DNA from 3 places in the Psychrobacillus sp. FSL K6-4046 genome. Region 1 is predicted to be linked to each of the others. Evidence: predicted binding sites of a transcription regulator. Region 1 holds the regulator's gene; each other region holds the start of a gene.

What was found. The regulator Rex, encoded in region 1, represses fermentation and respiration genes when NADH is low (regulators of the CRP and FNR family bind a similar motif). The targets are predictions, from matches to a motif close to TTGTGAAATATTTCACAA.
Region 2: MKY09_RS15875 (cytochrome ubiquinol oxidase subunit I) is a predicted target of Rex. The motif match lies at 4,049-4,066, and genes of this name have one in related genera.
Region 3: MKY09_RS10550 (cytochrome c oxidase subunit 2A) is a predicted target of Rex. The motif match lies at 2,066-2,083, and genes of this name have one in related genera.

What each region holds. Positions count from the first base shown of each region.
Region 1 covers NZ_CP152020.1:3,342,938-3,353,810, forward strand. Annotated here, with positions in the region: gene groES (co-chaperone GroES) at 1-278, opposite strand, end outside; gene MKY09_RS16395 (type II CAAX endopeptidase family protein) at 621-1,340, shown strand; gene MKY09_RS16400 (GNAT family protein) at 1,353-1,928, shown strand; gene MKY09_RS16405 (redox-sensing transcriptional repressor Rex) at 2,166-2,801, opposite strand; gene MKY09_RS16410 (ABC-F family ATP-binding cassette domain-containing protein) at 2,929-4,860, shown strand; gene tsaD (tRNA (adenosine(37)-N6)-threonylcarbamoyltransferase complex transferase subunit TsaD) at 5,364-6,383, opposite strand; gene rimI (ribosomal protein S18-alanine N-acetyltransferase) at 6,380-6,838, opposite strand; gene tsaB (tRNA (adenosine(37)-N6)-threonylcarbamoyltransferase complex dimerization subunit type 1 TsaB) at 6,828-7,514, opposite strand; gene tsaE (tRNA (adenosine(37)-N6)-threonylcarbamoyltransferase complex ATPase subunit type 1 TsaE) at 7,511-7,963, opposite strand; gene MKY09_RS16435 (hypothetical protein) at 7,953-8,285, opposite strand; gene MKY09_RS16440 (YugN family protein) at 8,327-8,737, opposite strand; gene MKY09_RS16445 (GDSL-type esterase/lipase family protein) at 8,800-9,426, opposite strand; gene MKY09_RS16450 (acyltransferase family protein) at 9,526-10,578, shown strand.
Region 2 covers NZ_CP152020.1:3,219,006-3,229,878, forward strand. Annotated here, with positions in the region: gene rlmD (23S rRNA (uracil(1939)-C(5))-methyltransferase RlmD) at 1-190, opposite strand, end outside; gene MKY09_RS15860 (hypothetical protein) at 316-504, opposite strand; gene MKY09_RS15865 (YjjG family noncanonical pyrimidine nucleotidase) at 634-1,335, opposite strand; gene MKY09_RS15870 (cytochrome d ubiquinol oxidase subunit II) at 1,540-2,565, opposite strand; gene MKY09_RS15875 (cytochrome ubiquinol oxidase subunit I) at 2,562-3,908, opposite strand; gene MKY09_RS15880 (diacylglycerol kinase) at 4,761-5,672, opposite strand; gene MKY09_RS15885 (thioredoxin family protein) at 5,789-6,352, opposite strand; gene MKY09_RS15890 (TrkH family potassium uptake protein) at 6,479-7,795, shown strand; gene MKY09_RS15895 (Type 1 glutamine amidotransferase-like domain-containing protein) at 7,935-8,573, opposite strand; gene gatB (Asp-tRNA(Asn)/Glu-tRNA(Gln) amidotransferase subunit GatB) at 8,916-10,346, opposite strand; gene gatA (Asp-tRNA(Asn)/Glu-tRNA(Gln) amidotransferase subunit GatA) at 10,346-10,873, opposite strand, start outside.
Region 3 covers NZ_CP152020.1:2,128,316-2,139,188, reverse strand. Annotated here, with positions in the region: gene MKY09_RS10560 (b(o/a)3-type cytochrome-c oxidase subunit 1) at 1-1,375, opposite strand, end outside; gene MKY09_RS10555 (cytochrome B5) at 1,377-1,853, opposite strand; gene MKY09_RS10550 (cytochrome c oxidase subunit 2A) at 1,874-1,996, opposite strand; gene MKY09_RS10545 (chemotaxis protein CheX) at 2,719-3,174, opposite strand; gene MKY09_RS10540 (dynamin family protein) at 3,509-7,117, shown strand; gene MKY09_RS10535 (sulfurtransferase) at 7,117-7,932, shown strand; gene MKY09_RS10530 (hypothetical protein) at 8,167-8,508, opposite strand; gene rlmN (23S rRNA (adenine(2503)-C(2))-methyltransferase RlmN) at 8,755-9,825, shown strand; gene ytzI (YtzI protein) at 9,848-10,000, opposite strand; gene MKY09_RS10515 (catalase) at 10,156-10,873, opposite strand, start outside.

The DNA.
Region 1 (10,873 bases):
ATTACAGCAAGAATATCGCTTTCGCGTAAGATTAAATAGTCGTGGCCTTCATATTTTACTTCAGTTCCAGCATATTTAGAGAAGATAATACGGTCCCCTTCTGTTACGTCTAATTCAACGCGGTTTCCGTTTTCTAGTACTCGTCCAGTACCTACTGCAACGACTTTACCTTCTTGTGGTTTCTCTTTAGCAGAGTCTGGAAGTACGATGCCAGATGCTGTTTTTTCCTCAGCTTCGATTAATTCGATTACAATACGATCACCTAATGGTCTTAACAAGTGAAACTACCTCCCTAAAATAAGTTGAATTTAATATTTATTAGCACTCACACACTTTGAGTGCTAACACACTTATAATAATAATTAAACTATGGAAATTTTGCAAGTCAGAACCTAAACTTTTTTTAAAATTTTATTATCTTCTTTCTCCTCTTAGATCATGAGTATTTCACCTTGCCTTTGTGCGAAAGCAAGTCCCTTTTCAATACTAAAACTGTCCAAGAATAAAATAGCTAACAAGCGATTTTATTTTAGTTTTCCATTACAATAAGGCTAGCACATATAATAATTACCAGTATGCTATGCAATAGAATCTTTATAGAAGACGGAAAGGATATTTAGATGAAAAAACAACAAACAGCCTTATACATATTAATCACCTACTGTGTCATGCAGCTCTCCGGAATCATCTTTGCTTCTCTGCTATTTATGGTTTTTAAATACTATAACCTGGAAAATCCTATGTTACTGGCTAACGGCTGGTGGACTTTCATCGGAATGGGGACTGCAACAATCATCACTTTACTTATCATCCGAAAAGACAAGAGCTTTATCCGACCTTTAAAGGGACAAGCTTCGAGCACACTCAAATCAGTTGCCTGGGGAGTTTTGGGATTCATAATGGTTTTGTACGGCCAGGCCCTTGCTGCTAATATAGAGATTAAATTTTTTGGAATCGAGCCCGGTTCTGAAAATACACAAGATTTCATGGAACTAGCTAGTTCGGTGCCCTTTGTTTTTTTCTCTATCGTATTCTTTGCCCCAATCTTAGAAGAGCTCATCTTCCGTCGTATCATTTTCGGAACATTATTACCTAAAACAAACTTCTTTGTAGCAGCACTTATAAGCTCACTGTCCTTTGCAGTCATCCATTTTGAGTTTACGCACATACTAATATATGCTGTGTCTGGTTTTATATTCGCATTCATTTATTATAAGACAAAACGAATCATTACTTCTATTATTGCCCATATGCTTTTAAACGGATTCGTAGTAATTGCACAACTATATAATGAAGAAATCATTAACTTCTTTGAAAGATTAGCAGAAATGTTGCAATAAGGAGGAATCACTATGACTTTTTCATTTACGAAGCTTCCTATAATAGAAACAGAAAGACTTATTCTTCGAAAAGCAACCGAACAAGACTCCGACGACATTCTAGAATTGTATGCCAATGAAAATGTTGTAGAGCATATGCCACTCGATCCGTTTACTTCTATTGAAGATGCAAAAGGCGAGATTAGTTGGTACGAGAAAATATTTTTGGAGCAAACTGGTTTGCGTTGGGTAATAGAAGAGAAGGTAAACAAAAAAGTGATTGGTACGTGTGGCTATTTAAACTATGAGGTTGAACACAATCGGATAGAAATAGGCTATGACCTCTCCCCTGAATCATGGGGAAAGGGAATTATGACAGAGACACTAAAGGCTGTTATTCACTTTGCCTTTTCAGAGTTAAATGTAAACAAAATTGAAGCTCAAATCACGTCAGAAAACGATGCCTCCCTTCACCTAGTAAGTAAGCTAGGCTTTCACAGAGATGGTGTTCTAAGGGAACATGAATTTGAAAAGGGACGCTATATCGACCTTGTCATTTATTCCCTTCTTGCTAGAGAATATACGAATAAGCCTTCGACTAAATTATAGTCGAAGGCTTATTTCTTAGATATTTTTGTGGGAAAAAACTTCGGTGGCTGAGGAACTGCTTCCTCGCTTTTTCCCATTTGCCTGTCGGGGCAGTGACAGGCGCCTTGCTTTTCTTGGTGTCCAGCTCCGGCGCCTTGCCCCTCGGGGTCAAATGGGTAAATACTCCGGTGGCTGAGGAGCTGCCTCCTCGCATTTTCCCATTTGCCTGTCGGGGCAGTGACAGGCGCCTTCGCTTTTCTATATATCGTTTCGAATCATATAGATTAGTGTTTGAAGTTCAACCGAAAGGTCAATCGTATGTACGCGAATCTCATCCGGTGTGCTGATTGGAACAGGGGTGAAATTTAAAATCCCTTTTACATCTGATCCAACTAGGAGGTTGGCCACCTCTTGGGCAGAACGGCTTGGAAGAGTGAAAATGACTAATTCAATTCCGTATTCCTTCAGTTTTTCTAGCATCACACTGGAATGAAAAACTGGGATATCGCTAATAATGGTTCCTTCGAGTGGTGCCTTCGTATCAAATGCGACTACTATTCTAGTATTATGATTTTTTTGGAAATTATATTTTACAAATGCTGTCCCTAAGCTACCAACACCTATCAATGCAACCTTCGCGGCTTCGTCTTGATCTAATGTTTTTCTGAAAAACTCTAGTAGATGGGGTACATCGTAGCCATAGCCTTTTTTACCTAATGCACCAAAATGAGAAAAGTCTCTCCGGATGGTTGCCGAGTCGATTTTCATCGCTTCACTTAGCTGTTGGGATGAAATACGTTTATGCTCTGCATTGTGAAAGCTTTGCAAAAATCTATAATATAAAGGAAGTCGTTTCATCGTCGCTTGAGGAATGCGAGGTACATCACGTTTCATAAGTATCCTCCTAATGTATAAGGCAAATTCATTTTTTCACGTTACCTTTCTTTCATTGTAAAGGGAGAACGTTGCAACGACAAGTCCTATCTATTACACTTAGGATAGAATTGAGGTGCAAATAATCGTGATCGTTTTACAAGTAAACCAAGTAACTAAATCCTTTAACGGGGAAGATATATTAACAAACGTAAAGCTAGAGGTTCAAGACCGTGACCGAGTTGCACTAGTCGGTCGTAACGGTGCTGGGAAATCTACCTTACTTAAAATAATTGCTGGAGAAATGTCCTATGATTCCGGTGACATTATCCTGCCAAAAAATATTAGACTAGGCTACTTAGAACAGCATGCCGGTTTAGAATCCAAGCTGACCATTTGGGAGGAAATGAAATCCATCTTCAGTCATTTAATAGACTCCGAAAAAGAATTACGTTCATTAGAAGCCCAAATGGCTGACCCTGCTGTCTATGAGGATTCAGAAGCCTACGCTAAAGTAGCTGCTACATATGACGAGTTACAGCTTGCATTTAACGAGGCTGGTGGCTATCGCTTTGAATCTGACATCCGCTCTATCTTACATGGGATGCAGTTTTTCCCGGACGACTATGACAAGCCTGTACAAGCCTTATCTGGCGGACAAAAAACGCGCCTAGCTTTAGCTAAAATGCTATTAAGTAAGCCCGATTTACTCATACTCGATGAGCCTACAAACCATTTGGATATCCAAACACTCAGCTTCTTAGAAAACTATTTGAAAAACTATAGTGGAGCCATTTTAATCGTATCCCATGACCGGTACTTCCTAGATCAGGTAGTAAATCTAGTGTACGAGGTTTCTCGCCATAATGTTACGAGATACGTTGGTAACTACAGTGCCTATTTAACGCAAAAGGCAAAAAATTATGAGCTGGATAAAAAGAAGTATGAGAAGCAACAAGAGGAAAAGGCAAAGCTAGAGGATTTTGTTAGTCGTAACCTGGCTCGTGCCTCCACAACCAAGATGGCGCAGTCTCGAAGAAAAGTAATCGAGAAGACAGACTGGATGGATGCACCTGATGGCGATGAAAAATCTGCTAACTTCGGTTTTACCATCGACCGGCCTAGTGGTAACGACGTTTTGCGCTTAGAGGACGTGGCAGTTGGCTACTCCAATAAAACCGTCTCCTCTAACATCTCATTTTCTGTGTACAAGCAGGACCGGATTGCATTAGTTGGACCGAATGGCGTCGGTAAATCCACCTTGCTGAAAACAATTATGAAGCAGCTTCCATCTGCTGGCGGGCATATTCAATACGGGACGAATGTGCAATTTGGTTACTATGACCAGGAACAGGCAGCTCTTTCCGGCAATAAAACCGTTTTGAAAGAGCTATGGGATGAATGGCCTCTCATGAATGAAAAGGATGTTCGCAATGTACTAGGTCGCTTCCTGTTCTCTGGAGACGATGTGCAAAAAACCGTCTCTACGCTATCCGGTGGAGAAAAGGCTAGACTTGCACTTGCCAAGCTCATGCTATTGAAATCAAATACGCTAGTTCTAGATGAGCCTACGAACCATTTAGATTTAGATAGCAAAGAGGTTTTAGAGAATGCTTTGCTCGATTTCCCTGGAACAATTATCTTCGTGTCACATGACCGTTATTTTATTAACCGAATTGCAACAAAGGTAATTGAACTCTCCTCCAAAGAAGCAACACTGTTTTTAGGTGACTATGACTATTATCTAGAGAAAAAGGAAGAGCTCGAGGAATTAGCAATGGAAAGCTCGATTGCACAAAATACAGTCGTCCAAAAGGTCAATACCTCGACGATTGATAAAGAAGCGAAGAAAAAGGAAAGACAAATTCGACGTCAAATCGATGAGCTCGAGGAACAAATTCCTGCTATCGATTCAGAAATCGCATTACTCGAGGAAAAGCTATGTGATCCAGAAGTCTTCCAGGATCATGAGGCAGTCCAAAAATTACAGAGTGAGCTCGATAACCTTAAGGTAAAGCAAGACACTATCTCCAATGAATGGCTGGAGCTACAGGAACAATTAGAAGAAATTACAGGGTAAGCCGATTGACTCGGTTTACCTTTTTTTATATGGGGAAAAATATATAATGTCGAACTATTTGTTTTTGGGATTAACTATTCAATTTATAAAGAAAACAGTCAGATTAATGGGACAAGCCAACCAATTATTAAATTGATCGAGTCGGTTTATGGTACAAAGTTATCTAATCGCTCTAACAGGATATCAGATACCCATGTTGTATTTTGTCGAACGATGGCATATATAGGTCAAGCCCCTTTTTCCTAAAAATCTTTTTCCACATATTTATTAACATCAAAAGTACTGTCATATCAATCTATCAACAGGTTTATCCACATTGTCCACAGATTAAAAACTTAGTTTTCCACAAGTTGTGAGTATAAATAACCACAATATATTGAAAACACACAACTTACTAACAAGTTATCAACAAATTGTGCATAAGTACGAATGTTCTCTATTGACAACCGAAATAATACATGGTAAAAAATCCTCTTTTCTTGTCGAAGAAAAGAGGATTTCGTTTAGTTCCAGCTATTTAATTCTAACCCAGGACGACCATTCATCGCTAAATCCCCTATTTGCCCTGCTGAAAATTTAGAGCTACCAGCAGCTGCGATCATGGCTGCATTGTCTGTACATAATTTGATCGGAGGCACATAAAAAGGAATATTCTCTTTTTGGAATGCTTCTTCCAATGCTTTTCGCAGTCCTTTATTTGCTGCTACACCACCAGCAGCAATTACTTGCTTCACATTAAACTCCCTAGCTGCACGAAGCGTTTTAGTAGTGAGTACTTCTATTACGCTCTCTTGGAAGCCTGCGGCAAGATGGTTAGGATTGATTGCTTCCCCTCTTTGCTCCGCATTATGCTGATAATTGATGACTGCTGATTTTAAGCCACTAAAACTAAAATCATAAGAGCCTTCCTCTAGCCAAGCCCTTGGGAAAGGCACTGCTTGATCGCTCTCATTTGCTAGACGATCTATGTGTGGACCGCCAGGATAAGGGAGATTCAAGACTCTAGCTACTTTGTCATAAGCCTCTCCAGCTGCATCATCGCGTGTTTCTCCGATTAGCTCAAACTGACCGTCTTCTTTCATCAACACTAGCTCGGTATGCCCTCCTGATACTACTAGAGCAAGTAACGGAAATTCCATCGGCTGGACCAACGCATTTGCATAAATATGCCCCGCAATATGATGAACTCCTACTAAAGGCAGACCGTTTGCAAACGAGAATGCTTTTGCAGCGTTTATTCCTATTAATAGGGCACCTACTAGCCCAGGGCCTTCGGTTACTGCCACTGCATCTAAATCCTGAGGAGTCATGTCCGCTTGCTTTAAAGCCTCTTCGATAACCAGTGTGATTTGCTCCACATGATGACGAGAAGCAACCTCTGGAACTACTCCACCAAAGCGCTTGTGACTTTCTATTTGTGATGCTACGACATTGGATATTATTTCTGTTCCATTTTTGACAATGGAAGCCGCTGTTTCATCACAGCTTGTTTCTATTCCTAAAATATATTGATCTTTTGTCATTTGAATTCCACCCACATTACAAGAGCATCCTCTTGTGTATCTGTATAATAATTTTTACGAATGCCTCCATCCTGGAAGCCAAGCTTGTAATATAAATTTTTTGCAACCGTATTGGATACGCGTACCTCTAACGTCATAAGTACTCCTTGTTGTTCCTTTACAATACGGATCGCCTCACGCATCAAGCCTTCTCCAATTCGATGGCCTCGCATACGTTCTGCTACTGCCACATTCGTGATATGACTTTCATCCATGACAATCCACATCCCACAATAGCCGACAATATCCTTTTCCTCTGTCTCCGCTACTAAATAGTAGGAATATAGATTAGTCGTCATTTCATGCTCGAATGCCTCTCTAGTCCATGGATGTGCGAATGCCTCTTCTTCTATTAAAAGCACCTGGTCTATGTCTTCTATAGTCATTTTGCGATAGGTAATCGTTTTAGTTTCCATTTTTCTTCTGCTCTTTCATCCAGTTTGCCTCTGCCTCTGTTATTCGTAAATATTCTGGAACCGTAGTATGTACGTCTTTTGGCTCCATATTTTGCGCAATTTCTATTAGGACTGCAGCACTTGGTAATGAAAATGATGCTCCTGCTTGGTGGACTTTATCGCCAAGCACCTCTTTTATTTGGTTCCAATGAAGAGCTACATCCATTCCTACAAATAAAATGGGCTGCCCCATCTCATCTAAAGTAGATAGCAAATCTGCCATAGACATATGAGATTCCTTAACTAATTTACCGTCCGTATAAATTCCCGCAAATACATTTCCACGTCGAGCATCCATAATGGAACACACCGTCCCTTGGAAATATGGTGCGTTCCCTGCAAGCACCTGCAAACTTGAAACCGAGTAAATTGGAATATTTAACGTCCAAGCGAGCGTCTTTCCGATTGTCACACCGATTCGCACTCCCGTATAAGAGCCTGGCCCTTTTGCCACCGCAATCGCATCTAGCTCGTTAGGCTGAATATTAGCTTTTTTCATAAGCTCCTCTATTGCTGGCATCGTTCCAATGGAATGAGTTACCTTCACAGAGGACTTATATTCTGCAAGCACCTGCCCGTCCTTTACGACTGCTACCGCAAGCGGTGTATGAGATGTATCTATTCCTAACCAAATCATTCAAAAAGCTCCTCACATAATTGTTCATATCTCTTCCCAAAAGGCTCAAACGTAAATCGACGCTTGTCATTGTCCAGTCGATGAATCTGTATTGCCAATCGTTCAGGCGGCAAATCCTCCTGTATTAAATGAGCCCACTCAATAATGCTTACTGCATCACCGTAAAAAAGCTCGTCCCAGCCCAGATCCTCATCGCTATCCGCTAAACGGTAAACATCCAAATGGTTTAAAGGTAACCTACCCTCATATTGCTTCATTATGGTAAACGTTGGGCTGTTCACGTTTCTTGTGATTCCAAGACCCTTCGCCACACTTTTCGTAAATGTTGTCTTCCCTGCTCCCAAATCTCCCTCTAATGTAAGGACATCTGCAGGCTGTAATAACTCAGCTAGCTGTCGGGCCAAAACTTCCGTCTCCAGCTCCGAATCAATCAATCGCTCATACATCATCGATCGCTTTCCTTTCAAGTACAAATCTATTTGACTCTATTATAAAGAATAACCGCTCATAATGTAACTCTAGGACATTTATATGTACAGAACTCTTTGAATGAAGAACAGCTCTAACAGATAGCTGAATGCTCCGATTACGACAATCAAAGCCTAGATTACTACAATCAACCGGTAGTTTGCGACAATCAACCCCTGGATTACTACAATCAACCTCTAGATTACTACAATCCTCACATCTTTTACGACAATCAATCGCAGGCTCTCCCACATCTCCTTCCCTATCCCCTACCAGCTTGCGAATCCCTATTCCAACAAACAAAAGGACCACCTCACCTATGTGAGACAGCCCTTCTATTAATGTTATTGCAATAATCGAAGCACTTTTTCTACTTCCTGCTCGCCAGCATGCTCCCAGCGGTTCTTGTCGGTAATGTTACCGTCTTGATCTACGGGTGATTGAAACTGATCAAATCCAGTCGTTGTTAGCAACGAATTTTCATCCTTATCTAAACCAACGTTAACGACATGTTTGATTAAATAAGGAGATTGGAATTTAATATGTGCCTCATAATCATCAAGCTCTCCTTGAGTCACCGTAAAAGGGATACGAAGATAGATGGTTTCTCCTTCCTCACGGCAAAGGATAGAATCAAAGCTACCTTTATGGTAATCCCAGTTCCCTCCGATTGTATAACCTAAACTCGAGATACGGTCATGTAAATCTCCAAAAAATGCTGTCTTATCTTCTAATTCTGTGTTTAACTGAAGCATTGCTATCACTCCTTCATTGGATACTCATGTATAGAGTTTCCCAATGCCAGTAATAACATACGTTATTTTTCTTTTTCAAAAAACAAGCCGATTACCTTTTCCAATAAACCCTTTTTAGGATGATTCAAGTTTATCTCGATAAGTTTTTGAGCGATTAAATCGGACAGCATGTCATAGCCTGCTTCCCCAAAATGAAGACCATCGTTCTTTTCGCCAACTAATAGCTCTTTGTAATCTTCTCTTGAATACATAGCAGTAAAAAAATCTATGTAGTGACTACCTGTCTCTTCAGCTACCTCTCTTACAACGGTTGTATATTGTAGCAAGGACTCATTAGAGCGATTCTCCTGAAAAGATTCATCTACTGGAGGCGGTGAAATAAGAATCGTCTTACTTGGACCAATGACCTTCGCAAAGGTGGTTATATTACGCTTGAATAATTCTAAGTCTACTAAACGATATGTGGCAGAATCATTCGAACCAAAAAGAACTGTGACATAGTCAGGTTTTTTAGCAATTACATCTGCAGCGAAACGTTCAATCGCCTGTTCAGTAGTATTGCCCGAGACTCCGGCGTTGATAAAATTATAGTTCGGTAATTTCTGAGATAGCTTATACGTAAGCGCCGGACTTGGATTACCTTCCTTTCTAGCGGTGATACTATCACCAAAACAAACAACAGTTGTCATTTTTATCAAGCCTCCATTCTATTATTTTTTTCTCTCCTTAAGTTTATATTCACTAAAAAGTGGCTATACAAACATATGAGACGGCTATGGAGGAACATCATGAACAAGAAACGAGTCACATGGGTAGACGTAACAAAGGGTTTTTTAATGATCCTCGTTGTTATAGGACACTACCCTGGAGAACTAGATTTCCCTCTATCAAAGTATATTTACTGGTTTCATATGCCAGCATTTTTTCTATTGAGTGGAATCTTCTTCAAAGAAATCAAAGAAGATACAACATCTAATAAAACAGTAAAGAAAAGATTTCTACAACTAATGGTACCTTATCTATTTTTCCTTTTAACGATTACAGGTATTCGATATGGTATGGAAATATCCCAAGGAAACCATGATTTTTCTTGGTATTTAAATGATTTATGGAAATTATTCATTGCCGGTAGATTCGTACGGGGTGCTTACGGAGTTTTCTGGTTTGTCACCACTCTATTCTTTACTTATCTATTATTTATGTGGATGACAAAATATTTAAGCAAAGTACAACAAATAAGTCTCCTTGCGTTTTGCTATATTGCAGCGCATCTTCAAAGTATTTTTGCTAGAGAAGTAATCAGTGAATCAGCAGTAGAATCAGCACAATCTATCCCAATGGTATGGAATTTAGATGTCGTATTGATGGCAGTAGTATACTTTTCTTTAGGCTACTACGGTAAATCACTGTGGATGAATGTGACTAAGCCTTGGCTATTCAGCGCAGGAGCGTTAGCTTTTGGAATGATTCTACTAGATCAAAATGGATTGATAAATTACAAACTGAGCATGAAATTTCTTCGTTATGATCATATGCTATTAGATTTAATTATCCCGATTTCCTTTATCATTGTAATCGTAGGCTTTTTCCAAAGAATAACTAAAATTCTTTCACTGGAATGGCTTCGAAAAATTGAAAATCATTCCATAGCTATTATGTACTTACATATTTTTACGGACATGATTTTGAACGATTACTTTGAATATGGAGTTGTCGGTTACACTATATTATGTACAGTTATTCCAATCATTATTTCTATTATCATTCAAAATGTTATCCCATATGGTAAATTTTTGCTCGGAGATATCCGCGCGAAAAGACCAATGCAGATAGAGATTTAAAAACCGCCACATGGCGGTTTTTTAATATTTAAACAAGTATTACACAAATAAAATAGAACATTAGTTCGTAAATATGTTATAATAGAAAGTGCAATTGCATACCAGGTTGGGCGGCGGTCACTTCTTTCAAAGGGGTGATGCCAATGACAATTTACAAATCGATCAATTTGTTAATGCAGTTAAGTGCTGTCTTCCTAACAGCTTTTTCTATCGTAGTGACATTGATTATTTTCTTCATAAAAAAGAAATAACCGTCCCCTGGCAAAGGTTTGACGGTTATTTCTGACCTAGGACC
Region 2 (10,873 bases), 120 kb from region 1:
CAATATGAAGTAATTTAGCAAAGCCATAGTTTTTTAATGTTTTTACAACACGTACCTCGGCTTTTTCATCAGGAAGACCCCCGTGGATAAACAGTGGGTAGCCATCGACCTTTGCTACTCCTGACCCATCATGTGTCAAATCCTCTATATAAACTGTTAACTGATCATTCTTATTTACTGGTGTGTTCACGTTAAATCTCCGTTCTTGTGTAATGGATATTATTATATCAAATAACGGCGTCCAATAGTATTAGGTAGCTTATGTATAAAAATTTCCAACTAATTTTAGACACAAAAAAAGTAAGGAATCATTCCTTACTCATTTAACTTTAATATAGACGAATCCTCTATAACAGACCAGTGTTTATTAGGTAATACACTTTTGTTTAATCGAGTTACAAACCGTTCTGCCTCTTCATAATCATAAAATACTTTTACCATTTGGCTATTTGAGTTTTTCAACACTTCTGTAACACCATTTGTGTTACGTGCTATCACAAACATGGTCAACTCCAGGTTATGTCTTTAACAATAATATTGTTATAAGATTATTATCGCATATACTGGAAATATTGTATACATTATTTGGAAGATTTTAAAAAATTATTTTAACTAAATGGGAGTTTTTCTAATTTATTTCTCTATTAATTGACCATTCACAATTCCATTGAGCTGACTCCAATTCTCTATTTCATATGTTGGTATTATAGTTGTTGTGTTTTCCTTTTGGTTTGGATTAAACCAGCATGTATCTATTCCAAATTGGTTTCCGCCTTGTATATCAGAAGTAAGAGAATCACCAACCATCAATACTTTAGACTTTTCTGTTATTCCTAATTTCTTAAATGTATATTCAAATATAGCAGGCTGTGGCTTTTGATAACCAGCTTCTTCTGAGGTGATGATAGCTTCAAACACATCCTTCAATGGTGAACCCTTGATCCTAGCATGCTGAGCAATTTGAAATCCATTTGTTAATATAGCTAAACGACAGCCAGCCAGACTAGCCAGCATTTCCTCAACCCCAGATATTAAGTGGATTTCCCTACCTAGATTTTCTATGTACTTATGACTTACTGCTTCCAGATCTAACTTTAGATTATGTTCTAAAAATAAACGTTTGAATCTCTCTATTTTAAGTAGCTCTAGCGTTGTAACGCCCTGTTCTAATTCTTCCCATAAAACCTTACTAATTGTCTTGTAGCTGCCTAAGTAATCTTGCAAACCGTTTGGCAGTCCATATTCTAAAAATAACTGATGGAATGCATTTCTTTCGGTCATTCCAAAATCGAATAAGGTATCGTCCAAGTCGAACAATATTACGTCATACTTCATTTATTTCTCCACCTCTCTAAGCTTATTTTAACACCTGGGAAGGAAATGAGCAGAAAAAAAGACCCCAACCTGAGGTCCTGGACAATTATTCATCTCTTACTGGTCCATCCATGGTAGATACCCAGAAGGCTATAATAATGGAGCCAATCAGTACGATGAAGGGAGCATAGAATATTAGGAATTCCATCATAACGTTCATTCCTCCTAAGCGTGATTTTTCTTTTTCCCTTTAACATAATCTTTGTTGAATAGAAATAACTTTAGTAACAAATATAAGGAGGGGATTAATAAGGCTAGCCCTAGAACAAATGCAATGATTAATGAAATTGCCATGGCCTCATTTGTAAAGCTATCGTGTATAGATAAGTATGGATAAAGTAAATACGGTAAATGAGAATACCCATAAGCAAAAAAAGCGATTAAAAATTGTCCTGCTAGAAGTCCAAATGCTAGACCATATTTTTTCTTTTTCCACAGTAACCAAACGGTACCTAAGAACAGGAGGAAGGACAAACCAAACGTCCACCAAATATCAAGCATATTATTATAATGCTCCACATTGTGTGAGCGTAATTCTACCATTATTCCGCCTGCAGTTATAATCGTTGGAAAAGACCAAATCAATGCGTACTTTCTCATCAGTTGAGTTGCTTTTGGGTCCCCTGCCTTATTGGCATACCAAGTTAAAAAAACTGCGGAAATATACAAAACAGAGGTCAAGCTTAAGGCGACAATAGACCAAGTTAACGGACTAGTGAACAAGGCATCATAATTTAAACTTGGTGATCCGTTGATCATATCAACGAAACCACCCTCTGAAATAGTTAGTACGATAGATAATGAAGCCGGTAGTAACAATCCAGATAAACCATACATAAAAGAATACCCTTTGTGTCCTCTGGATCCATACGTTTCAAAGGCATAGTAGGACCCTCTGATGCCAAGCAATATTAATGCTATGCCCACAGGTACGAGAAGAGTAGTTCCATAATAGTAGGCAGTCTTAGGAAAGAAACCAATAATACCAACGAAGAAAAATACGAGAAATACATTTGTTACCTCCCATACTGGGGATAAGTATCGTTGAATAATATTGCTCAGTATATGTTGTTTACCAGTTATTAAGCTATATGCATTAAAGAAGCCGGCACCAAAATCAATGGAGCCTACTATTACATAGCCAAATAGAAAAGCCCATAGAACGGTGAGACCAATAATCTCTAAACTCATGTAATATCACCGCCTTTATCTGATTTTCTATCCTCTATCTCCTGTTCAACAGGATTTCTACGGAACATCCGAGTAAGTACTACAACACTTCCAACTCCAAGAACTAAGTAAAGGCCAGCAAACAGAACTAACATAAAATCTACCTGCCCACTTGTTGTTGCTGCATCCTCCACCCTCATGATTCCTCTTAATATCCAAGGCTGCCTTCCTACCTCCGCTAGCCACCAACCTGCCTCAATTGCAATAATAGCAGCAGGTCCTCCTAAGACGAGAAGCCATCGAAACAACCTAGAATCTACAAAGGACCACTTTAAACGTTTACCTAACCAATAAAATGCGGAGAGAGCTGCCAGACCCATCCCAATTACTACCATAATATTAAAAAGATAATGGATATAAAGTGGAGGTCTTTCATCCACTGGGAACTGATCCAATCCAATAACCTCTGCAGTTGGGTTAGAGTAAGCTAATATACTCAAGGCATAAGGTACCTTAATAGCATATTTCACTTCCCCATCATCTAATATTCCAAACAAAACAAGTTCAGCATTTTCCTGTGTCTCAAAATGCCATTCGGCAGCTGCTAGTTTTTCCGGCTGATACTCCGCTAAATATTTTCCGGAAAAGTCGCCTATAATAGCAGTTGCAATTGAAAAGATTAATCCTAATTTTACAGTTAAATACAAAGCTTTTTTATGATAAACATGATTAGAACCCTTTAACAAACGGAAGGCTGCAATGGAAGCCAGTACAAAAGCAGATGTCATATATGCGGTTACCACTACATGGGCTACCTTCGTAGGCATCGCAGGGTTAAACATTGCTAGGATTGGATTAATGTTCACCATTTGCCCATTTACCATGTCAAATCCTTGCGGTGAATTCATAAAAGAATTTACGATCGTGATAAACACTGCGGAAAAGGAAGCCCCTACTGCAACTGGTATAAGCAATAATAAATGCTTCTTCTGATTTTCAAAACGATCCCAAGTGTAAAGATAAATTCCAAGAAAAATAGCCTCAAAGAAGAAAGCAAAGGTCTCCATAAACAAGGGTAGGGCAATCACATTGCCGGCTAACTCCATAAAATTCGGCCATAATAAGGAAAGCTGCATTCCAATTGCTGTTCCAGTTACTACACCGACGGCAACCGTAATAACAAATCCCCTTGCCCAGCGCCTTGCTAGTAATATGTAATGTTCATCATTCTTTTTTATACCAACCCACTGAGCAATCATAATCATTAGTGGAACTCCAACACCGATTGTCGCATAAATAATATGAAAAGATAAGGTTAACTCCGTTAAGACACGACTATAGAAAACTGAATCAGCATTTCCCATACTTGACTCTCCTCACCCTCCAAAAATTCTTCCAGCAATAGATAGTATCATAATACCTGCCACTACAAAGGCGAGCCACATTAAGTATCTCTCTTGTCTCTTATACACTAACCATTCCTCCTTTATGTTGCCCAGATTTATTATTAAATTATTCCCAATATTATTGGATTCATAACCTTTTAGAGAGGAAAGTCAAAAAATAAAAATCTTTTTGCAATAGACAAGAAAATAAGACAGACTAATGTTCACTTCAATAAGAGAAAATCGCATTCATAATAAACACTGATTAGTCTTCTAAAACTTCTAAATGCATAAGGTTATTAGAATCATTTTGTAATTCAGAAGTACTCCACAAGCATTCATAGCCGTTCTACCGTGAGGTATTCTCCAGGATACCGTTCTTCCAAATAGATCTGTTTATAACCTACTTTTTTCTATTTGCATATCAATCCAATACGAACGAACAAAATAAAAGATAACGAAGGACACCAAAAATAAAAGAGCCAATCCCTGAATAATTTTTCTCCATTTTTGTACAATCGAATAGTTCCTTCTTAAACTGGCTTTTTTAGCATAGCTGTAAATAAAAAACGTGAAATCAGCAGTTGGATTTCACGTTTTCACTACTTTATAAAGCTAGCTTATGGAGATGGCAACTCTCCTAGGAGACCAGCACCTCCGAAAGCACCGCAGGATTATAGGAAGAGATATGGAGAAGTGCTCCTGAAAAAGCGTACGCAGTTACGAAGAACACTACAGATAATTAGAATAAAAGCCCCAAAAACTTTACTAAATCGTAAAATTTCCGAGGCCTTATTATGTTGAGGAGAGTTTTGTCAAAACCGCTTCATTTTATGGTCTATCTTGCTCACGAATCTCATCGATTGGAACAAAGACATCTATATGTCTATATAGGTTTTGGAAAGTGGCAGGAATAGTTCCCCCATACTCTCCATCCAGATTTAAGAGAACCTTATCTTCAGAGGTCACTTTAATGTGCTGGGCTTTTTTATAAATGACATGAGGATCTTCTAAATGTTCTCCACGAATAGCTAAAGTGGCAAGTCTTATAAACTCTGCAATATTTACTTTCTTTAAGATAAGCAACGAGAAGTTCCCGTCATTAATACTTGAATTTGGAGCAAGCTTCTCGAAGCCGCCTACAGAGTTGGTTAGACCCACAAGGAACATCATCGCTTCATCTTCGAATACTTCCCCATCATATTCAATTCGAACCTTCGTGGCATTAATCGATGGAAGCATTTCAATTCCTTTTAAGTAATAGGCTAGTTGTCCAAGCATTGTCTTTAATTTACTAGGAACCTCATAAGTAAGCTCTGTAATTCTTCCTCCGCCAGCAATGTTAATAAAATAACGGTCGTTTACTTGACCAACGTCCACTGGAATAGTATCACCCTGTACGATAATATCTACTGCGCGTTTAATATCCCGAGGAATATGAACTGCTCGAGCAAAATCATTTGTCGTTCCCATTGGAATGAGACCAATTTTTGGGCGATTTTCAAATTCACTTACACCAGCAACAACCTCGTTCAGTGTTCCGTCTCCCCCAGCGGCAATAATTATATCAAAATTATTTTCTACCGCTTTTTTTGCTGCACTAATTGCATCTCCTTCACCAGTCGTTGCATGGCAGGACGTCTCATATCCAGCTATTTCTAAAGCCTCCAAAACTTCTGGAAGATGTTTCTTAAATAATTCTCTCCCTGAGGTAGGATTGTAGATAATTCTTGCACGCTTCATACGGATTTCCTTTCTACTTTACAATTTCTTCATTATAAAGACTCTATTTCCTCACAAAAAGTTCCTAACATATGAAAGAGCCGACTAAAGCCGACTCCCTTAAATATGCGGTTCGCTTATTTTTGAAGAATAGGCAGCCAGCTACTGCGGATTTCTTCGTAAACTGCCAAGTGAAACTCTTTGTTTGCTATAAATTCCTGTGTCATTTGCTCATAAAATTTCTTTTGGATGTCTTCGAATGCCGGATCTTCCTTATCAGGAAACTTGGCTCTTCCTTCCATCACAAATTTTTGGACCATTTCAGCACGAGGACCCCATTTAGAAATTACTTCTCCGTCCTGACTTAGCAATAAATAAACTGGAATGGAGCGCCCTCCATTTGTTAAGTACTGGTCCATCAGCTCTAGATTCTCATCGCGGTAGACAGTGCGAATGTCCAAATTTCCAGCTTCTGCAATCTTTCGTACGATAGCATTATTCATCATGGCATCACCGCACCAGTCTTCTGTAATAACTAATATATGCGGCTTTTCTGTTTTTAATATCTCAATGAATTCATCATCCGCTGGAACTTGAAACTGGTCGTATATACGAAAGGATTCCTCTTTTTTGGTAGTCATATCATTCATATACTGCTCTAAGGTTTTAGCTTCTTCAAAATATTGTTGTTCAGTTTTCAATGAAAAATCCCCCTTTTTCCTTAAGTATACTTTCTTTAGCCACTTGTTTCAAACAAGTTGTTGACAGGCGACCTGTTCAGGATTAAAGTAGTTATTATTTTACATCCAATAAAAGGAAGTGTCCCAATGGAGAAAAAGCTCTCTTTTTCACCGCCTGTTGTGATTGCAAGTAGCTTTGCCACCTTAATTTTTCTAGGAACAGTTTTGATGAAGCTTCCTTTTGCTACGACAACTCCGATTTCCTGGGTAGATGCATTCTTTCTAGTTACATCAGCTACCACGGTTACAGGTCTCAGTGTTTTTGATCCTGGTAGTACTCTAACCATGTTTGGGGAAATTATATTACTAGTCTTAATTCAATGTGGTGGTATTGGGTTAATGACGTTTGCAGTCGCTATACTTATTCTTCTTCGCAAAAAAATTGGTTTGCAGCACCGAATTTATTTGCAGGAGTCTTTTAATCAGCCTTCTATTGGAGGTATCGTCAAGCTAGCTAAGCATATTCTCTTATTTGTTCTTATTACAGAGAGTATTGCTATCGTCTTCTTAACACTCCACTGGATACCAAGGTTTGGCTTTGGAGATGCATTATATTATAGTTTGTTTCACGTAATTTCTGCTTTTAATAATGCAGGCTTCTCTTTGTTTTCGGACAATTTAATGGGCTTCACTAGTGATCCTCTAGTTATATTGATTGTTACTAGTCTAATAATCATTGGAGGAATTGGATTTGTCGTAGTAATAGATATCTCTCGCAAAAATAAATTTCGTGCATGGTCACTACATACCAAGCTTATGATCGTGGGCACATTAATAATAAATGCAATAGCTACACTTATTCTTTTAATCTTAGAGTTTAATAATAATGATACAATTGGCAAAATGGGAATCTTCGAGAAGATGATGACCTCCTACTTTAATGCAGTAACTCCAAGAACGGCAGGCTTTAATATGATCGATTATGGCCAAATGGAGGACCCATCTCTATTATTCACAATGCTTCTCATGTTTATCGGTGCAGGTAGTGCCTCTACGGCTTCTGGCATAAAGCTTACTACCTTTATTGTCATCATAGCAGCAACGTTTGCATTTTTCCGTCAGCAGGAGGACCCAGTGCTATTTAAAAGGTCCATCTCACGAGAAATAATTATCAGGTCTCTCGTTATTAGCACAGTTAGCTTAGCAACCGTTTTTATATTTGCTTTTGCTTTAACTATAACAGAGCAGCTTCCTCTGCTCCCTTTGCTATTTGAGGTGTTTTCCGCATTCGGAACTGTTGGTATCTCAATGGGCATCACCTCTCAGCTTTCAGAGTTAGGCAAGGTATTCATTTGTGTGTTGATGTTCTTAGGTAGAATTGGACCACTCACGTTATTTTTCATCTTAACTAAACCGAAAAAGGTTAAATATAAATATCCAAATGACCAAGTGTTCACCGGTTAAGGATAGAAACACCCCTGCACTAGCCTGTCTGCAGGGGTGTTTTTTTATAATCGGACGGTTATATGCAATAATCGGTCAGTTCTGGCTAAAAATCGGTCGATTTTCTCTTATAATCGGTCGGTCCGAGTCCATGCCGCCCTCACTGGCTGAGACAGTTTTTCTTAGTCCCGTTCTTAAAGGTAATGACTTCATTTATTCTCGTATGTATGTTGTCATTTTTATAGAAGATTGCACTGCCGTCTGGTAGGGCATAGATTGGTCTATCCTTAGAAAGAGTCAGCAGCTCATCATCTGATTCTGGGCGATAGTGAACCTCTACACTAAAATCGACTAATCCTAATCCCTGCAAAATAATTGTGTCGGGGTAGTCTTCATCCTTTGTTAATATGCAGTCTGTGCAAAAAGCTAATGCACCTGCGCTATAGCCAATCATTAAGCCTGGAAAACTACTAATTGCTGCAGTCAGCTCTTTATCCAAAATAACCTGAAGTAAACGCTCAGGTTTTCCTCCTATAATATAAAGAACATCATACTCTTCCATCATATTAATCATGTCTTCTTTTGGTAGCTTTTCATGCAATAAACCAAGCGTCACGTTTGGAATACGTGTAAACGCCTGCTGCAGGCTTTCCATCCAACTTTCATATCTAGATTCATCGGTTGCAAAGGGCACGACCAGCACTTTCGTACTCGGACTTATTTTACACTCTAATTCTTCAAAAACATCATTAAGCTCACCTTTTAACACATGTCCCCCGCCGATAAAACAAAGCTCCATACTAATCCCCCTTTTCATATATCTCATGATAGCATCATTAAAATTAAAAGTATTTACAACTTTGTTAGATCAGTTTTAAAAAAATGACTAAGACATAACTTATTACACCAAATAAAAAAAGTGAATAGCTAGGTTATTTCACATTTCTTATTGTATCTAGCTATTCTAAGGCTTATTGATGGTTGTTTGGAGTATGGCGAGACTCCTGGGGTTGAAGGCTGAGGCCGTCCCCCGGAAAGTGTCCACTGTAGAAGAAAACAAAGGCTCCTAAATTTTACTATTCGTAAAATTTTAGGAGCCTTTTATTTTTCGATGGGAGGTTTTGTCCCAGTCATGTTATTTTTATCGTTTCACGATTTCTTCGTTTAGGATTTTGTTAACAAGAGGTGGATTCGCTTGACCTTTTGTTGCTTTCATAATTTGTCCTACTAGGAAGCCGATGGCACGATCTTTACCATTTTTAAAGTCTTCAATCGATTGTGGGTTAGCATCTAAAGTAGCCGTTACGATTTCACGTAAAGCGCCTTCGTCTGAAATTTGTACTAAGCCTTTAGCTTTTACTACATCAGCAGCATCTCCGCCGTTATCCGCAAGCTCTTTAAATACTTTCTTCGCGATTTTAGAAGAAATGGTACCATCTGATATTAGCTTAATCATGCCAGCAAGATTAGAAGGAGAAAGCTTGATATCCTTCAATTCTTTTTGATCTGCATTTAGATAAGCAGATACCTCACCCATTAACCAGTTAGATGCTAGCTTAGCATCTGCACCAAGGGCGATAGTTTCCTCGAAGAAATCTGACATTTCTTTTGTTAAAGTAAGTACCATTGCATCGTATGCAGGTAAGCCTAGCTCCTCGATATAACGAACTTTACGTGCATCTGGAAGCTCAGGAATTTCAGAGCGAACTCGTTCTCTCCAAGCATCATCAATGACAATTTGCACTAAGTCTGGCTCTGGGAAGTAACGGTAATCATCCGCTCCTTCTTTAACACGCATTAAAAGAGTTTTACCAGTTGACTCATCATAGCGACGAGTTTCTTGTGGAATTACCCCACCTGATAATAGAACCTCTGCTTGACGAATTTGTTCATGCTCAAGACCACGACGAACAAAGTTGAAGGAGTTTAAGTTTTTAAGCTCTGTTTTCGTACCGAATTTTTCTTGACCATATGGACGTAAGGAAATGTTCGCATCACAACGAAGGGAACCTTCCTCCATTTTACAGTCAGAAACTCCTGTGTATTGGATGATAGATTTAACCTTTTCAAGATAAGCATAAGCTTCCTCAGGAGTGCGGATGTCTGGCTCTGATACGATTTCAATCAAAGGAGTACCTTGACGGTTGAAGTCAACAAGAGAGTATCCATTGCTTGTATGTGTAAGCTTTCCTGCATCTTCTTCCAAGTGAAGACGAGTAATACCAATACGTTTCTTTTCTCCGCCCACTTCAATTTCTACCCAACCATTTTCACCGATTGGCTTGTCAAATTGAGAGATTTGGTAAGCCTTTGGATTATCCGGATAGAAGTAATTTTTACGGTCGAATTTAGTTATAGGTGCAATGTCCATATTAAGTGCAAGAGCGGCTCTCATACCCCACTCAACTGCTGTTTTATTTACAACAGGTAATACTCCAGGGTAACCTAGGTCAATTACATGTGTATTTGTATTTGGTTCTGCTCCAAAGTGAGCTGGTGCTGGTGAGAACATTTTAGAGTCTGTTTTTAACTCTACATGAATCTCTAATCCAATAATCGTTTCAAAATTCATTATTTTGCTCCCTCCCATATTTGCGGAGTTTGTTTATGGAAGCTTGTTGCTTGCTCATAAGCATGTGCCACACGATAGATAGTTGCTTCATCAAAGTATTTACCGATAATTTGTAATCCTAGTGGTAGACCGTCTGAGAATCCGCAAGGAATAGAAATTCCAGGGACGCCAGCAAGGTTTACTGGAATTGTTAAAATATCATTGGCATACATCGTTAATGGATCCTTAACATTTTCCCCAATTTTAAATGCTGGAGTTGGTGTCGTTGGTCCAATGATAACATCGTATTTATCAAATACATTGTCAAAGTCTTGCTTGATCAAAGTACGTACTTGCTGTGCTTTTCTGTAGTAAGCGTCATAAGAACCAGCGCTAAGTGAATAAGTTCCTAGCATGATACGACGTTTTACTTCATCACCAAAGCCTTGTGCACGAGTTTCTTTATAAAGCTCCATTAAGTTTTCTACGTTGTCTGCACGGAAGCCATAACGAATTCCATCAAAACGAGCTAAGTTAGAGGAAGCTTC
Region 3 (10,873 bases), 1.2 Mb from region 1:
CTGCCTGGGCAGATTCACCATAGGTTGAGAAATCTGATCGGCGGGGGGCTCCCAATAATCCAGCAATATGCATTGCTCCAGACATAATGGACATACCTACTGCCCAAACAATACCTTGTATAATAGCTAGCTTATTCATTTGTTTAGTCAACACTCTACCAGTAAGGTGGGGGATTAACCAATAGGCTGCTCCAAAGAATGTTAAAACGACAGTTGTTGCTAAAGTAAGATGGAAATGACCTGTAACCCAGATAGTATTATGTACTACTTGGTTCATTTGGTTAGATGCATTGATAATACCACCAGCCCCAGCAGGGATGAAGGCAGCCATTCCGATAAATGGTACTAGGAATCGCGCATCCTTCCAAGGTAGCTTTTTAAACCAGCCAAATACGCCTTTTCCTCCAAGCTGTCTTCCACGAATCTCAAATGAAGCAAACATAGAGAAAGCAGTCAGAAGGGAAGGTATAACTACCATCATTGTTAAAACAACTTGCAAGTACTTCCAAAATGAATCAATACCTGGCTCTGTCAATTGATGATGGAATCCAACTGGGATAGAGAAGATTAAGAAAAGCATAAAGGATAATCTTGCTAGTGCGTCCGAATAAATTTTACCTCCAATAATTTTCGGGATGATCACATACCAAACCATATACGCTGGTAATAACCAGAAGTATACTAATGGGTGACCGAAATACCAGAAAAGTGTACGAGAGAGTAAAACATCGATTTTATCTACCCAGCCTAAAGACCAGGGGATTAATTGGAATACTACCTCAACTGCTACACCAAGTGAACAAATAATCCACATAGTTAAATTTACAATAACCATAAAAGTTAATAATGGGCTAGGTTGCTTTGGATTTGCTTTACGCCATTCCATATATTTCATGATCAAGCCAGCTCCGCCAATCCATGAGCCTACTACAACTAATGCCATCCCAACATAGAAAATCCAATGCGCTTGAAGTGGTGCATAAAAAGTATACAACACAGATGCTTCGTTTAATAAAACCATTACTGCAGCAGCAGTAGTGCCGGTTGTCATTGTCCAAAAACCAATCCAACCTAGTGTTCTCTGTTTATCTGTTAATGTGCCGGAAGTACGGCTAACAGCAGCAATTTGAAAACCAAATATAAAGTAAGTAGTTAAAATAAGTCCTAATAAAACACCATGAACAGTTAATAATTGATAGTAACCTATACCCCAAGGAAGGGTGAATTGCCCAGAACGTACAAGGGTTTGTAAGAGTCCGCAAAGTCCTCCTATTAATAGTGCAATAAAAGCTACATGAATATGAGCCATTGCAAGCTTGCCATCACGACGGTCAACTTTCACAAAGCTTTGGGCTTTTTCTGTTATTGTTGCCATGTTACTCAACCACCTTTAACTTCGATGTCATAGACGTGTGTCCTACACCGCAATATTCGTTACATAAAACTAAATACTCTCCAGCTTTATCTACAGTTGTTACATATTCTGAAACGTAACCTGGTTCAAGCATCATATTAATATTTGTATCTACTATCTGAAAGCCATGTATAACGTCTTTCGTTGTTGCTATAAATTTAACCGTAGAACCTAGTGGAACTTCAAATTCTTGTGGGTTATAAAAGAATGCGGATGCAACTACTACTATCTCATAATCCCATTCTTTACCTTCTACTTTGTGAACTCCTGGGTTATTGAATGGAGCAATCTCGTCTACTCGCTCAGGATCAATATATACTTTTGCACTTGGTGGATGTGAACCATAGTGGAAGGCGCTAAAACCAACTATTATTAAAAATAAAACTAGTGAACTAACTCCAAATGTTATCCACCATTTTTCATACTTGTGAATATGCATAACCTTTAACCTCCATTAGTTTAAAATCTGTCAATAAATAAATAGAATGCAAAAAACCAAGTGACTAATATAAATAAACCGACAACGCTAACTGAAATGAGCGTCCCTTTTAGTTCTGGTTCTTTATTTTGTTTTTTGGACATTTGTCTTACACCTCCAAAACTTTCCTTCTTTTTCTATAGGTACATCATAAATTTAAAAAAACAAAGTTGATGTGATATTTATCACACATACAAAGGTTATATGTGAAGATACTGTGAAATAATTTGAAAGTAACAAAAAAGTAAATAGGAATTGTGATAAAAGTTATATATTAATTTTTAGTGGGGAAATATAAGTGTATGGAAGGATTAACGCATTTTTATGTTGGCTTTGTTAAAGAGTAAGGTTAATTTTATGAAGCAAAGCAAACTTTAAATCAGAGAGTAGAATTGATTTCCGCCCCAGCCGGACGCTTTCCTCGGGGTGAGCGATAAGCCACCACCCATCGCTTACGCGCGTGGTTGTGATGTCTTATCTGTCTCACTCATCCCGTAGGAGTCGCCGTCTGGCGCTCCAATCAATAAATGGGAACAGCTTTAGCATCGATAAAGCGCTAATAAATTTATTCGCATAAATATAGCTTTTATGTTTTAGAAAATTTGATAATGAGGGCAACACTTATATCATGGGGCATGACAGCGATTTTTAAGGGATAATTATTGGAAAGACTATTGTCTCTATCCGCTTGAACAACTGCTATGATGTAACAAAAAAAGCCCTAAAAATTTTACGATTTGTAAAATTTCAGGACTTTTAACTTAAAGGAGGATTTTTTTCCATTCTCTTCGATGCGTACAAAGTATTAAGAATTATGTATAACTATCTAATCTTCATCAACAGTCAGAATAATAGCCATGGGACCTATGTCAGTCACTTCTACGGGTAGAAAGAAAGCCTGTTGGAAACCATATAACTTACTTTGTCCTACAATTACAGTAGGAGGGGTTATATCTATTTCTAATCCTTGTTGTGCAACAACCGTACATAAATTACCTGCAATCATGTTTCCTAGTTCGCCTGTAAAAGATTCAAGCATTTCTCCCTCTAAAGGCATACCAAACATAGAGGCACCAACAGATGAAAAATAATGAGAAGATGCATCTATTATAATTCTTGCTTTCATATCGCCTACAATACCGATCAGTACAGCCATTTCCACTACCTCATATGGTTGAGACAAGAGAGTAGGTGGTTTGTAACTAAGGTTTAAAGGGATGACTGCTTTTATAGATTGAATCGTCCCATTCAATATAGTTTGTATGTTTCTAGAAAGAGTCATCTTTTTCCTCCAAGTAGTAAAGTTGAATCAATTTTAGCATAATATCTAGTCAAAAAGAATATATTTTATAGTCATTTGTGAATTGTTATGTTATTATTTAAATGAGAATGAATATCAAGTTCAGTTGAGAGGGAGATAGTCATGTTATATATTTTAATTGGCTCAACAGTTGTTATTTATAGCGTAGTCACAAAACATATATTAAGTTCAATAACACCTCAATCAAAATAATAATAATTTCTGTGATGACTTTATGACAATAAAGTCATCTTTTTTTATATTTTCTGATATGATATACATATTGTTTATTAGATAAAAAGGGGAAAAATTTCAAATGGATCAATTAGAGGAACTACAGAATATTAAACAAAAAAATGCTTTACTTGCAGCTATCTTTAAGCAAAACAAGGATAATGAAAGATATGCCAAGTCAAAGCTATTTGCAGATAAATTAGAAAAACAAACATTTACCATTGCTTTTGCTGGTCACTTCTCAGCAGGTAAATCTAGTATGATTAATGCGCTCGTAAATGAACAACTGCTACCGACTAGTCCCATTCCTACGTCGGCTAATATTGTAACTGTAAATAAAGCAGATGAAAATTATGCGATTGTCCACTTTGTTGATCAGTCTCCTGTTAAATTCTCAGGAGAATATGATATACAGCATGTAAAAAAATATTCAAAGGATGGTAGTAAGGTTTCTCAAATAGAAATTGGTCATAAAACATCTGGGCTTCCGAAAGGTATTACCGTTATGGATACGCCCGGTGTTGATTCTACAGATGACGCTCACCGAGTGTCTACGGAGTCGGCTCTCCATCTTGCAGACATCGTTTTTTATGTGATGGACTATAACCATGTACAATCTGAATTGAACTTTCAATTTACGAAACAATTGCTGCATTACAACGAAAACATATACTTAATCGTTAACCAGATTGATAAGCACCGAGAAGAAGAGTTGTCTTTTACTGCTTATAAAGATTCTGTGTCATCAGCTTTTACCGCTTGGAATGTTGTACCAAAAGATATTTACTATACCTCTTTAAAAAACAAAGAGATGCTACATAATGACTTTGAGCAAGTAAAACAAATTGTAAATGATTCCATCCTTCATAAAGAAGAACTTTTTTTGCTATCAGCTACAGCTACATTAGATAAACTAAAAGATGAGCATCTGGCATTTTTAGAAGAGGAAAAAAAAGGTCTACAGCATGAGCTAAGTTATTTATTAACTGAGGAAGATTGGATTAATGTCGAAGAAATCTTAGATCAGTTTGAAGTCTCAGAAAAACAAAAAAAGCTTCAAGAAAGCGACGCTTGGAAAAAGGTATTTGAATCTAATAGAAAAGAAATCTTAAGCAATGCCTCGATAATGACGTATGAAATTCGGGAGAAGCTAAAGAGTTATGAGGAAAGCAGGCAGGATAACTTCAAAGTTGGCTTCTTCTCGAGTAAGAAAAAGACGGAACAAGAAAGAAATAATAGGTTAAAAGAGACAATTGAGCTACTAGAGACAATTGTTTCCACTCATATTACGGCACATATTAAAAACTTAATGAAGCGGATGCTAAAAGATGTTGGTTTATTAAATGACAGTAAGACAAGTGAAATAAATAATATGTCATTTTCTTTGCCAGCCGAAATCATCGTAGATACGATGCATAATGGGGCTAGTACAACAGGTGATGCGATATTAAATTACGCAAATCGTGTAAACGATGCAGTTAGCCGATACTTTGTAAAAGAAACGGAAGCTTGGAAAGAAGAGAATATTCAATACATTGAAGAGCATTCTTCTACTGAAGACGAGCAGTTTAATAAGAAAACTGATACTTTAAGAGAAAAACAAGAAGCTATTTTAAAAGTGTCGGAAATAGAGAAAAGGGTAGAGGATCTTAACAAGTTATTAATAGCTCCTACTCTTCAAATTCGAAAAGATAGTATCAATCTTTTAAGTGAGTGGAACGAGGAACGTCAATTGTTCGAACGATCTATTGTGGAATATGTAGAGACAACTGAAGAGGAAGTAGAGGCAGTTAATGCTGTCGCTGCTGAAGAGGAGAAATCTGAGGAAGCTCCTATATTAGCATTTGATGAAATGATTCACCGTGCTAATAAAATTGGAGAGATCTTAAAAGAGCTACCTGACTTTCAGGAAGCTGCTTCCGTTATTAAGAAGAAAGCAATGCGGGTAGAAAACCAGCAATTCACCATTGCGCTTTTTGGAGCTTTTAGTGCCGGAAAATCAAGTTTTTCCAATGCGCTGATGGGAGCTAATGTGTTGCCTGTATCACCAAACCCTACTACGGCAACCATAAATAAAATACATCCCGTAACTGAAAATCATTTGCATAATACGGCTGATGTTAGCTTGAAAACGAAAGAGCAGCTTTTGGAGGATGTTAAGTTTGCCTTTGAACAATTAGGTATAACTATTATTTCTTTAGAAGAAGCCTTCGAAAAAGCTCCAGCTGCAGTAAAAGAGACCTCTACTGAGGAAGTTCATAAATCCTTTATTAACGCATTTTATATCGGATACCCGGCTGTAAAGGACAAGCTGGGAGAAGTTTTAAATGTAGATGAAAAGGAATTTTCTCTTTTTGTCGCGCAGGAATCTAAAAGCTGCTTCGTAGATTTTATTGATTTCTATTTTGATTGTGAGTTAACAAGATTAGGAGTAACTTTAGTTGATACTCCGGGAGCAGACTCCATAAATGCTAGACACACAGGTGTCGCTTTCGACTATATCAGAAATGCAGATGCAGTATTATTTGTGACGTACTTTAACCATGCTTTTGCTAAAGCAGATAGAGAATTCTTAATCCAGCTTGGCCGTGTGAAGGACTCTTTTGAGCTAGACAAGATGTTCTTTGTAGTGAATGCAATTGACCTTGCAAGCAATGAGGAAGAGGCAGATTTAGTAAAGCAATATGTCAAGGACGAGCTACAGCGTTTTGGTATTCGTTTCCCTCGAGTGTTTGGTGTCTCTAGTCTTCAAGCTTTGCAAGAAAAAGAAAATAAGATGCAGCTGCATAAAGGTATGGAGCAGTTTGAAAAATCATTCCATCAATTCTTAGAGCAGGATCTTAAGCAAATTGCTGTCATTGCTTTAGAAGAGGAATCGAATCGCCAGAAAAATAAATTGTTATCTCTCATCCAACAAACCGAGGCTAATCTAGCTCGAAAAGAAGAAAGACTGACGGAGCTTACTAATCAAGAAGAAAAAATAAGAGAACGATACACACAGTACAACGCTATATCCTTAACAAAGGATACGACGCAAGAATTAGAGTCACTACTTTTTTATGTTTTACAACGTGTGTATTATCGCTTTAATGAATTTTTCAAGGAAGCTTATAATCCTTCCCTGTTTTCTAATCACAGCGCTTCCGTTGCTTTAGACATCGCTCTAAAAGATATTCTTCAAATGATTCGTTTTGATTTGGAGCAGGAGTTACGTGTAACCAACTTCCGAGTTCTTCAATTTATCCAGAGACAAATAACCCAGCTGGATAAGGAAGAAATGAGAATCTTAAAGGATTGGAATGGAAGCTTAACTTTTAGCCCTCATGAAAGTGAGGACTATGAATTATTAGAGTTTGTAGGTCCTTTCCAAGACAAAGATAAATATAGTCACGTAAAATCATACTTTAAAAATGCTAAGTCCTTCTTCGAGAAAAATGAAAAAGAAAAGTTAAGGGATACTCTATCTGAGGAAACAAAAGTAGAAGCAACAGCCTATATCGAACAAGAGAAACAAAGACTGGTTGAATGGCTCATCCATTATGCTGAGCAAGAAATAGAGCGAGCTCGTATAAAATGGCTGAACGAATCATTACAACAGCTTGCTGCTGAGCGAAAACTGTTGGAGCAAGAAGAGACGTTGAAGCGCTGGAAAGATATTTATCAAAAAATTCAGGGTGGAGGTAATGCTTAGTGACTAAGGTTTTTATCGATCTAACTGATATTGATGCTAATACTACAAGGTTTATCGATACACGCTTTAACCTAGCTGATTCTAAGGCTGGATTTGATTTGTTTCAAGATGGGCATGTAGAAGGTGCGGTTTACTGGGACTTAGAAAAAGATCTTTCTAATATGGAGGATGTTCATGGTAGACATCCAATGATTTCGAAAGAGAAAATGACAGAACTCATACAGAGCGCAGGACTATCATTGGATGACCAAATAGTTATATACGATCAAGGAGCAGTACCTTTTTCTTTAAGAGCATATTTTTTACTAGAGTGGGCAGGCTTTAAGAATGTTAAAGTTTTACGTCAGGGTTTTGAAGAAATAAAGCAAGCACTTCCCATTACTAAGAAAATAACCTATTACGACAATACGAAAGTAGTTCCTAGTTGGAATGATAATATATTGTTAAATATGGACGATGTCCGTGAGGTTGTAAAAGGGAACAAGGAAGGTCAGTTAATTGATGCACGTGCAGCTGCTCGATTCAGAGGCGAGATAGAGCCAATTGATCCGGTAGCTGGTCATATCCCCACAGCAATTAATTATGACTGGGAACAATTAAAGCAGGGTAGTACTTTTTTAGACAAAGACTCATTAACTGCAAAGTTAAGTGATCTAACGAACAAAAAGAAGCCAGTTATCGCGTACTGCGGAAGTGGGGTAACTGCAGCTCCATTATATGCAAGCTTAAAAGAGGCTGGATATGAAGATGTTAAATTATATGTTGGTAGCTATAGTGACTGGATTCGCGAGAACGAAATAGAAACATCTACATAACTAATATAAAAATAAACATGAGGCTAGGCTGCCAATTATAAACCTTAAAAATTTTACTACCTGGTAAGGTTTCGAGGATTCTATTCTAATCACCTGGAGTTGTTTTCCGATACAGCGGACGCTTTCTGGGGGGTCTGCAAACAACTAAAATGAAGAAATGTCTTAAAAAACCGTGAAATCAAGTTGCCGATTTCACGGTTTTTTTATTGCATTTTTAACTTTAACTACTCATATTTAACGTACAAAAAGATACTTCTTATTAATATAGGTGCTTTCTTCAGTAGCAATTACTTCAGCATATGGAATACCAAATAGAGTATAAGCAGTAAGCACGGAATATTCAGCTTGACCCGTATTTTCATCTATGATCGTATCATTGACCTCATACGAGACAACCATGAGATTATCAATCGAGTGTTGAAAAGTATTAATTGTAGTCCCTATAAAAGTATCATTCATCTGCGTATTGGTAATCCCTGTAGGTAGAAATGCTGCAAAAAAAGTAATGAATACAATTACTTTTAAAAATGCTTTGCCGGGATGAAAAAATGCTCTTTTTCTTTTCATGAACTTCATAATCGATATCTCCAATCTTTTATACACGTTCTATTAGCTTATTCATCATAATTCCTTTCAATGAATGTTATTTTCGTCAGTAAAAGGAAATAGGACTAATATCTTTAATTTCCAGTGTATTTAAGTTAGTATTGGAAAGACTAAATGATATCTTTTTAAATATTTTTCCTTTATAATTAATTGTCGTGCAAGAGAATTTGGTGTATAATAGGCGAATTGTATGTGTAAGAAAAGAGGGGCTAAATAATGAAAAAATCAATTTATGGTCTAACTAGAGACCAATTAATAGAATGGTTAATGGAACATGGTCAAAAAAAATTCCGTGCGGAACAAGTATGGGATTGGTTATATATTAAACGAGTACAAAGCTTTGCGGAAATGAAAAATGTAAACAAAGACTGTTTGGATCTTTTAGAAGAAAATTTCGTTATCCAAACGCTAAAAGAAAGTGTAAAACAGGAGTCGGCAGATGGAACGATTAAATTCCTTTTTGAAATGCAAGATGGGAATTTAATTGAAACAGTATTAATGCGTTTTAAATACGGTCTGTCCGTATGTGTAACAACTCAAGTTGGCTGTAATATCGGCTGTAGCTTTTGTGCAAGTGGTCTTTTAAAGAAGAGTCGTGACTTAGATGCTGGAGAGATAGTTGGACAAATTATGAAGGTTCAAGAGCATTTAGATCAGCTTCAAAAAGACGAGCGTGTAAGTCATATCGTAGTAATGGGTATTGGCGAGCCATTTGACAACTACAAAAACCTTATGAACTTCTTAAGAACAGTTAATGATCAAAAAGGACTTGCAATTGGTGCACGTCATATCACTGTTTCTACAAGTGGGCTAGCTAAGAAAATTATTGACTTTGCTAATGAAAATATTCAAGTAAATCTTGCTGTTTCTTTACATGCTCCAAATGACGAGCTTCGTTCTCAAATCATGGTTATCAATAAAGCCTTCCCAATTGAGAAAGTAATGGCTGCTGTTGACTATTATTTAGAAAAAACAAACCGTCGTATTACATTTGAGTATATCCTACTTAAAGACGTTAATGATCATGTGGAAGAAGCGCAGCAGTTGGCTAAGCTATTGGAAAATAAGCGACATCTTTCATATGTTAACTTAATTCCTTATAATCCGGTAGATGAGCATGGACAGTACCAACGTAGTACTGAAAAATCCATTAGTGCTTTCTTCCAAACATTGAAGAATAAAGGAATAAACTGTGGAGTACGTATGGAGCAGGGTACTGATATTGATGCAGCCTGTGGTCAATTACGTAGTAAACAAATTAAAAAAGAAAAAGCTGGAACAAAATAATTTATTAAAAAACGCATCTGCCTCATTCAGGCGGATGCGTTTTTTGTTTCTTATCCATTTTGTCAGGATGTTCATCAATCGTATGCTTATAAGCATAGCCCTTGTTAATAGTGAAAATCGTTAAAGCTAGAACTATGACGAATATAATAATACTTATTATTATGACAGTACCCATAAAAAGATATCCTCCTAATTCACGCATTATAGTTACATCATAGCACAAATGGCTTTAGTCAATCTGAGTCTACAAAGTGGCAACTTATATAGGAAAAGCGAGATATGGAAGCTCATAAAAAGGCTATCCCCTTCAAGAGGATAGCCTTACTAAATTTATACAGTTGCAGTTACGTTCATAACTTCTTCAATTCTTTCCCATGGAAGTTCCATTGCCGCAGCAACGCCTTGACCATAAGCAGGGTCTGCTTTGTAGCAGTGAATGATGTGACGGATTTTAATGAAATCTTCTACGCCATTCATATTACGAGCAGTATTTTCAAATAGGACTTGTTGTTGCTCAGGGTTCATAAGATTGAACAATTTACCTGGTTGCTCAAAGTAGTTGTCGTCATCTTCACGGAAATCCCATTGAGTTGCTGCCCCATCAAGAGATAAAGCAGGTTCTTTATATTGAGGTTGATCTTTCCATTGACCATAGCTGTTTGGCTCGTAAGTCATGGTGCTTCCTTTATTGCCATCTACACGCATAGCACCATCGCGGTGGTAAGAGTGGAATGGGCATTTAGGTTGGTTAACTGGAATTTGATGATGGTTAACACCTAAACGGTAACGTGCTGCATCTCCATAAGAGAATAGGCGACCTTGTAGCATTCTATCTGGAGAGAAGCTGATACCAGGTACTACGTTAGCTGGTGTAAATGCAGCTTGCTCTACTTCTGCAAAATAGTTATCTGGGTTGCGGTTTAATTCGAATTCTCCAACTGGAATTAGTGGGAAATCTTTTTTATACCAAACTTTTGTTAAATCAAATGGATTATAAGGCATATTGTTAGCTTGTTCTTCCGTCATCACTTGGATATACATTTTCCAT